DNA from 2 places in the Paenibacillus dendritiformis genome. Region 2 is predicted to be linked to the other one. Evidence: a T-box and tRNA genes for the amino acid it is inferred to sense, from the RefSeq annotation. Region 2 holds a T-box; the other holds one or more tRNA genes.
The links. A T-box is a leader RNA that pairs with one kind of tRNA and senses whether it is charged. The one in region 2 lies ahead of tyrS (tyrosine--tRNA ligase), so its partner is inferred to be a tRNA-Tyr.
Positions count from the first base shown of each region.

Region 1: it has a tRNA-Tyr gene. The T-box ahead of tyrS (tyrosine--tRNA ligase) is inferred to sense a tRNA for this amino acid. The anticodon was not compared.

Region 1 covers NZ_AP025344.1:1,193,473-1,196,855, forward strand. Annotated here, with positions in the region: rRNA gene L6439_RS05145 (23S ribosomal RNA) at 1-637, shown strand, start outside; tRNA gene L6439_RS05150 (tRNA-Asn) at 700-775, shown strand; tRNA gene L6439_RS05155 (tRNA-Ser) at 777-869, shown strand; tRNA gene L6439_RS05160 (tRNA-Glu) at 875-949, shown strand; tRNA gene L6439_RS05165 (tRNA-Val) at 1,030-1,105, shown strand; tRNA gene L6439_RS05170 (tRNA-Met) at 1,111-1,187, shown strand; tRNA gene L6439_RS05175 (tRNA-Asp) at 1,192-1,268, shown strand; tRNA gene L6439_RS05180 (tRNA-Phe) at 1,287-1,362, shown strand; tRNA gene L6439_RS05185 (tRNA-Thr) at 1,375-1,450, shown strand; tRNA gene L6439_RS05190 (tRNA-Tyr) at 1,455-1,540, shown strand; tRNA gene L6439_RS05195 (tRNA-Trp) at 1,546-1,619, shown strand; tRNA gene L6439_RS05200 (tRNA-His) at 1,641-1,716, shown strand; tRNA gene L6439_RS05205 (tRNA-Gln) at 1,723-1,797, shown strand; tRNA gene L6439_RS05210 (tRNA-Gly) at 1,803-1,877, shown strand; tRNA gene L6439_RS05215 (tRNA-Cys) at 1,881-1,955, shown strand; tRNA gene L6439_RS05220 (tRNA-Arg) at 1,978-2,054, shown strand; tRNA gene L6439_RS05225 (tRNA-Leu) at 2,069-2,150, shown strand; gene L6439_RS05230 (hypothetical protein) at 2,348-2,569, shown strand; gene L6439_RS05235 (flotillin lipid rafts scaffold protein FloT) at 3,073-3,383, opposite strand, start outside.
Region 2 covers NZ_AP025344.1:3,359,094-3,362,476, reverse strand. Annotated here, with positions in the region: gene L6439_RS14855 (non-ribosomal peptide synthetase) at 1-766, shown strand, start outside; partial or broken gene L6439_RS29885 (helix-turn-helix domain-containing protein) at 1,066-1,548, opposite strand; T-box leader at 1,688-1,912, shown strand; gene tyrS (tyrosine--tRNA ligase) at 2,001-3,260, shown strand.

The sequences.
Region 1 (3,383 bases), 2.2 Mb from region 2:
GTCGCCTCCTAAAGAGTAACGGAGGCGCCCCAAGGTTCCCTCAGAATGGTTGGAAATCATTCGAAGAGTGCAAAGGCAGAAGGGAGCTTGACTGCGAGACCTACAAGTCGAGCAGGGACGAAAGTCGGGCTTAGTGATCCGGTGGTACCGCATGGAAGGGCCATCGCTCAACGGATAAAAGCTACCCTGGGGATAACAGGCTTATCTCCCCCAAGAGTCCACATCGACGGGGAGGTTTGGCACCTCGATGTCGGCTCATCGCATCCTGGGGCTGAAGTAGGTCCCAAGGGTTGGGCTGTTCGCCCATTAAAGCGGTACGCGAGCTGGGTTCAGAACGTCGTGAGACAGTTCGGTCCCTATCTGTCGCGGGCGCAGGAAATTTGAGAGGAGCTGTCCTTAGTACGAGAGGACCGGGATGGACGTACCGCTGGTGTACCAGTTGTCTCGCCAGAGGCATAGCTGGGTAGCCAAGTACGGAAGGGATAAGCGCTGAAAGCATCTAAGCGTGAAGCCCCCCTCAAGATGAGATTTCCCACATTGGTAAGACCCCTTGAAGACGACGAGGTAGATAGGTTGGAGGTGGAAGTGCAGCAATGCATGGAGCTGACCAATACTAATCGGTCGAGGGCTTATCCTAACGAAGATGATTATGATTCTTTACTTTCGCATTCAGTTTTTAAGGTACAATACCTTATATATTCCCTGATAGCTCAGTCGGTAGAGCACTCGGCTGTTAACCGAGTTGTCACAGGTTCGAGTCCTGTTCGGGGAGCCATGGAGAGATGTCCGAGTTTGGCCGAAGGAGCACGATTGGAAATCGTGTAGGCGTCACAAGCGTCTCGAGGGTTCGAATCCCTCTCTCTCCGCCAGTTATGGCCCGTTGGTCAAGCGGTTAAGACACCGCCCTTTCACGGCGGTAACACGGGTTCGAATCCCGTACGGGTCACCAACTATGTCTTGTGACTGGTAAAAATTGAGGGTTGAAATTAACCCTAACATTCTGTTAAGATATATTAGTCGCTACAATATGGACGCTTAGCTCAGCTGGGAGAGCATCTGCCTTACAAGCAGAGGGTCGGCGGTTCGATCCCGTCAGCGTCCACCATATATCGCGGGGTGGAGCAGTTCGGTAGCTCGTCGGGCTCATAACCCGAAGGTCGCAGGTTCAAATCCTGTCCCCGCAACCAATCTGGAGCTGTGGTGTAGAGGCCTAACATGCCTGCCTGTCACGCAGGAGAACGCGGGTTCGAATCCCGTCAGCTCCGCCATTATACTTAACCTTATTAGGCTCGGTAGCTCAGTCGGTAGAGCAGAGGACTGAAAATCCTCGTGTCGGCGGTTCGATTCCGTCCCGAGCCACCATAAGAGGCTTGCGCCGGTGTAGCTCAGTTGGTAGAGCGGCTGACTTGTAATCAGTAGGTCGTGGGTTCGACTCCTATCGCCGGCACCATCGTGGAGGATTAGCGAAGTGGCCAAACGCAGCAGACTGTAAATCTGTTCCCTTACGGGTTCGGTGGTTCGAATCCATCATCCTCCACCATACATAGGGGCATAGTTTAAAGGTAGAACAGCGGTCTCCAAAACCGTTAGTGTGGGTTCAATTCCTGCTGCCCCTGCCAATCTAACAATTGCATAATGTGGCGGTCGTGGCGAAGTGGTTAACGCATCGGATTGTGGCTCCGACACTCGGGGGTTCGATTCCCCTCGATCGCCCCATACCTTTGGGGATTAGCCAAGCGGTAAGGCAACGGACTTTGACTCCGTCATGCATAGGTTCGAATCCTATATCCCCAGCCATTTACGCGGACATAGCTCAGTGGTAGAGTATCGCCTTGCCAAGGCGAGGGTCGCGGGTTCGAATCCCGTTGTCCGCTCCAGATGGCGCCATAGCCAAGTGGTAAGGCAAAGCTCTGCAAAAGCTTTATTCCCCAGTTCGAATCTGGGTGGCGCCTCCAACTTATTCTTTCTGGACATTATGTGCCCTTAGCTCAGCCGGATAGAGCGTTTGACTACGAATCAAAAGGTCAGGAGTTCGAATCTCTTAGGGCACGCCAGATCAACTTCATATGCCGGTGTGGCGGAATGGCAGACGCGCGCGACTCAAAATCGTGAGGGAAACCGTGGAGGTTCGAGTCCTCTCACCGGCACCAGTTTTAACACCAAGACACCTGAAGGGTGTTTTTTTGCTATTATAGAATTAATAAATTTATTGGGATGGAAGCAGGTCTTCCATCTGTTTTTTAGGGGTAAGATTAGCTATAGAGACGTACTTCTTGAAACGAATCTTTTAAGATCGTTGGAACCTGGGGGCATCGTTTCCTCTTGGGGCTTGACCGAGTGGAGGGAAATGCTGCTATTTTACAGCAATTTCGGCGCAATGGGTCTGCATTACGGGGAAATGCTGCACATCTACATCATTCTAGGCCCTTTTTGTCAAAGTCGAGGGGAAACGGGTGAAATTGCTGCCGTTGTGCAGGATTCTCTTTCGGGTAAAGTTGTCCCTCTCGAATTGCTGTATTTGCGCAGGATTTTGATATCGCTCGGCTGGAAGCGCGGCATGCGGAGCTGAAAGGGAAGCTGGCGGCTGTGAAAATAACTTCTGGAGGCTCTTCCCCGGGCGATGTCAATTCCTCGTTAAATCGTGGAGTTTTGCGGATTTGCCTACCGAATCGGCCCGTCTGGAACAATCGTGCAGGATATTCGCTTACCGGATAGACGTTTCCAGGGACGTTCTGCAGTTTGCAGGCCGTTGTACGAAAAATCCGTTGGCCTTTGTTATTTATGCCTAAAAACATGGCAGACTGTAGTGCAGGCGTCAAGGTCACACGGTTCTCACCAGCCCGCTTCCGCCTGTGAGGAGATACATGCTCTGACAGTCTCTCTCCGTCTGCCTGCAAGCGAGGAAGGACGGTTGGCCCAGCGCTGACGGCGCAGAAACGATGACCAGCCGCTGGGCTGTGGAGGCCGACGGAGGACAATCTATATAGAACAAGAAGCCTTGCCCTAACAATTTCGGCAAGGCTTCTTTATTATGCTGTATAGGTTAGATGTTCTCTTAGTACAATAACCGGTTTATTCTGCCTTCGGAGTCTCGTCGCCCCCGATTACTGCTGGAGCTTCCGGTGAAACTGGAGAACGCTTCGGCTGTGCCGAACCCGATCCATTCGTCAGGCGCTGAATCATTTTCTCGACGTCCAGTCCGGATACGTCCTTCAGCATCTGCGGGGCCGTCGCCATCAGTTGCGTGACATAATTGCTGACGCGGGCCGCGCCTTCGCCGTTGCCTGTATCGACGACCGTCAGCTTATCGATCTGCTGCAGCGGCTCGGCAATCTTGCCGGCCAATTCAGGCAGCATCTTCATGACGATATCGAGCACCGCGG
Region 2 (3,383 bases):
CGTTAGTATAGATTTCCAAACTGTTTTCTATGCTCCGACGGTTGAATTAATGGCAATGCAATTACAATTAATAAGAAGCAATTTGACGAACGTAAAAAAGAAAAACACATTCATCCAATTAAATAAATATGGAAAAATTAATATATTCTGTTTTCCGCCTCCTCCAGGGATTGGGTTAGTTTATATGGAGATGGCTAAATTGCTAGAATCAGAGTGTGTAGTAAATGTTACAGACTTTATTGATCATTTTGAAAATTATGAAGCAATGCTATACGAATATGTAAAGGAAATCTCAAGCATACAGAATGAGGGGCCATATGTGCTATGCGGATATTCCGGAGGAGGTAATTTAGCATTTGAAGTAGCAAAAACGATGGAGCAGAGTGGAATGAGCGTCTCGGATATTATCATGATAGATACAACACCTTGGAACAAAGAAGTTCATATGATATCAACTCAACTAATGCATGATATAGCAAAGGAAAATGATTTAAAATACAATAAAAGAAAATATTTAGATTATATGGATCAACTAACCAACCTGGGTAAAGTGTCAGCTAATCTTCATAACATAGTTGTTGAAACAGTGACAACAAGGTATAAGAAAAAATGGAGAGATTATACTTGGAAAGTATACAAGGAGTATAATGGATATGGGAAGCATGATGAGCTATTACATCCTGTATATGTTAAAGAAAACATAAAAATTATCAAAAGGATAGTGGATGAAATCGTTAATAGTAAGATGGAATCAGACGTGTATTGAACGAGCTTGAAGAGGGGAAAGAGCTTGAAGTTGGTCTCGGAGAAAGCTGTGGGAGGCCCTTTTTAGGAATTAATTTTGTTTCAGGGGAACTTAAAGTCGCATTGAAGCCGAGCAGACCTAGAATTATTTTCTGATCTTTGCTCGGCTTTTTCTCATGTCTTTTTCTCTTAGGGTAAACGCTGTTTTCTCAAGCTCATTTTATGCGTATTTATGCATATTCGGAGAACGCTGGCCGTCACCCCGATGGGGCCGAAGCGGAGCGGAGGAGGCCGCTTGCGGCTAATGGACTTCAGGTTAAACATGACAAGGGAAAAGGCTTTTCTGCATTCGTTCGGACGAAAGACGGCACCAACAACTGTACCTGTGTTGCATCGTCAATAGCAGCATGCAGCGTAAAGGACGATGCCCGATCCTCCAACCATGGATAAGGAGTTGCGTCAATCTGCCATAGCATGCCCGCTTGCGGTTTGCGTTCACGTGGCTGATGGGCTTTACTGCGACGCCGTTGCTTCAGCGAAGTGACAGCAATTGCTTCCGTAATACTTGGCTGTGAACAGCTCAACGATTCGTTCCTTCACTTCATTGGGGAGGGCGTGACAAGGCTTTTTTCCTCGATTCTTGTGTATAAGTTCTTGGGCTCCTTCTCCGGATTGGTATTTTTTCTTCATTCGAATGACTTGGCGCTCTGATAAACCAAGCGCTGCCGCTCCCTCCCTGTTCGTCATCCGCCCATCTATGATTTTCTCCACAACGAGTACCTTCTTCATTTCTGCTTTCGTCAATGTCATTATCTCCTGTCCCATAGTGACATTATCTCAGAACAGTTATAGGGTGACATTATCACAGACGAATAACAAATTTAGCTCTCCTATATTTGACAACCGGTTCATAATTCACTATAATGGCTTGTAATCTTATACGGAATATACGTTGAAAGAGCGCAGTAGCAGGCAGTCACTGTTCACAGAAAGCCAGGGGTTGATGGGACCTGGCAGCATACTGTTTCTTGCGAATTACACTCTGGAGTATCTTGGGTAATGCCAAGCGGGGTAGCTCACGATAATGGGCTGAGAGCGGTATGATGATCCGGTTGTTCCGGTCATTGTACAAGTTGGGTGGTAACGCGGTTCTTCAATCGTCCCTGGATCTGCTGGTGCAGATGAGGGGCGATTTTTTATTTTCGCGTATATTCGGGCATATAAGACCAAGACACAAGGACAGGGAGCTGAGAATGTTGAATATTATTGATGAACTGGAATGGCGCGAGGCGATTAATCAACAGACGGATGCCGAAGGGCTGCGCAAGCTGGTGGAGGAGCAGTCGATTTCGTTGTACTGCGGGGTGGACCCGACCGGAGACAGCATGCATATCGGGCATCTCATTCCGTTCATGATGCTCAAGCGGTTCCAGTTGGCCGGGCACAAGCCCGTCATTCTGATCGGCGGCGCGACCGGAACGATCGGCGACCCGAGCGGACGGCAATCCGAGCGGTCGCTGCAGACGATGGAGCAGGTGCAGGCGAATGTGGAGGCGCTGACCGCGCAGATGAAAAAGCTGTTCCTGACCGACGGAGACAATCAACTGCGCATGGTGAACAACTATGACTGGACGCATCAGTTGAATGTGATTGACTTTTTGCGCGACTACGGGAAAAATTTCAGCATTAATACGATGCTGGCCAAAGATATTGTGTCAAGCCGCCTGGAGAGCGGGATCTCCTACACGGAATTCTCCTACCAGATCCTGCAATCTATGGACTTCCTGCATCTGTACCGGGAAGAGGGCGTGCAATTGCAAATCGGCGGTTCCGATCAGTGGGGAAATATTACGAGCGGACTGGACTTGATTCGCAAAAAGGAAGGCCCTGAGGCCAAGGCGTTCGGCCTGACGATTCCGCTGATGCTGAAAGCGGACGGCACGAAGTTCGGCAAAACGGCCGGCGGCGCGATCTGGCTCGATCCGAAGAAGACGACGCCGTATGAGTTCTACCAGTTCTGGGCGAACACCGACGACCGCGATGTCGTTAAATATTTGAAATACTTCACCTTCCTCGATAAAGAGGCGATTGAAGCGCTGGCCGAGAAAGTGCGCACCGAGCCGCATAAGCGCGAAGCGCAAATTACGCTGGCCGAAGAAATGACGAGATTCGTTCACGGCGAAGAGATGCTGGCGCAGGCGAAACGAATTACGGCCGCGCTGTTCAGCGGCGATATCCGGTCATTGACGGCGGATGAAATTGAGCAAGGCTTCAAGGAAATGCCGACGTTTGAGGCTTCCAAGGAATCCAAGAATATCGTCGAGTGGCTCGTCGATACAGGCATTGAGCCGTCGAAGCGCCAGGCGCGCGAGGATATTGCCAATGGCGCCATTTCGTTGAACGGCGAGCGGGTGAGCGAGCTGGAATTCGTCGTCGGCGCCGAGCACGCGATTGAAGGACGCTTCATCATTATCCGCAAAGGAAAGAAGAAATATCATTTGGTGAAATTGGTGTAAAGGCAAGGACAAAATGAGATGAAAGCAACAAGAGGCGCCGGGCGATGCTGAAATCGCTGCTGCGCCTCTTCTTTTATTGCGGAAAAGTGATGCGGCTGCGGCCGGCAGATAGCCGTTCATTGC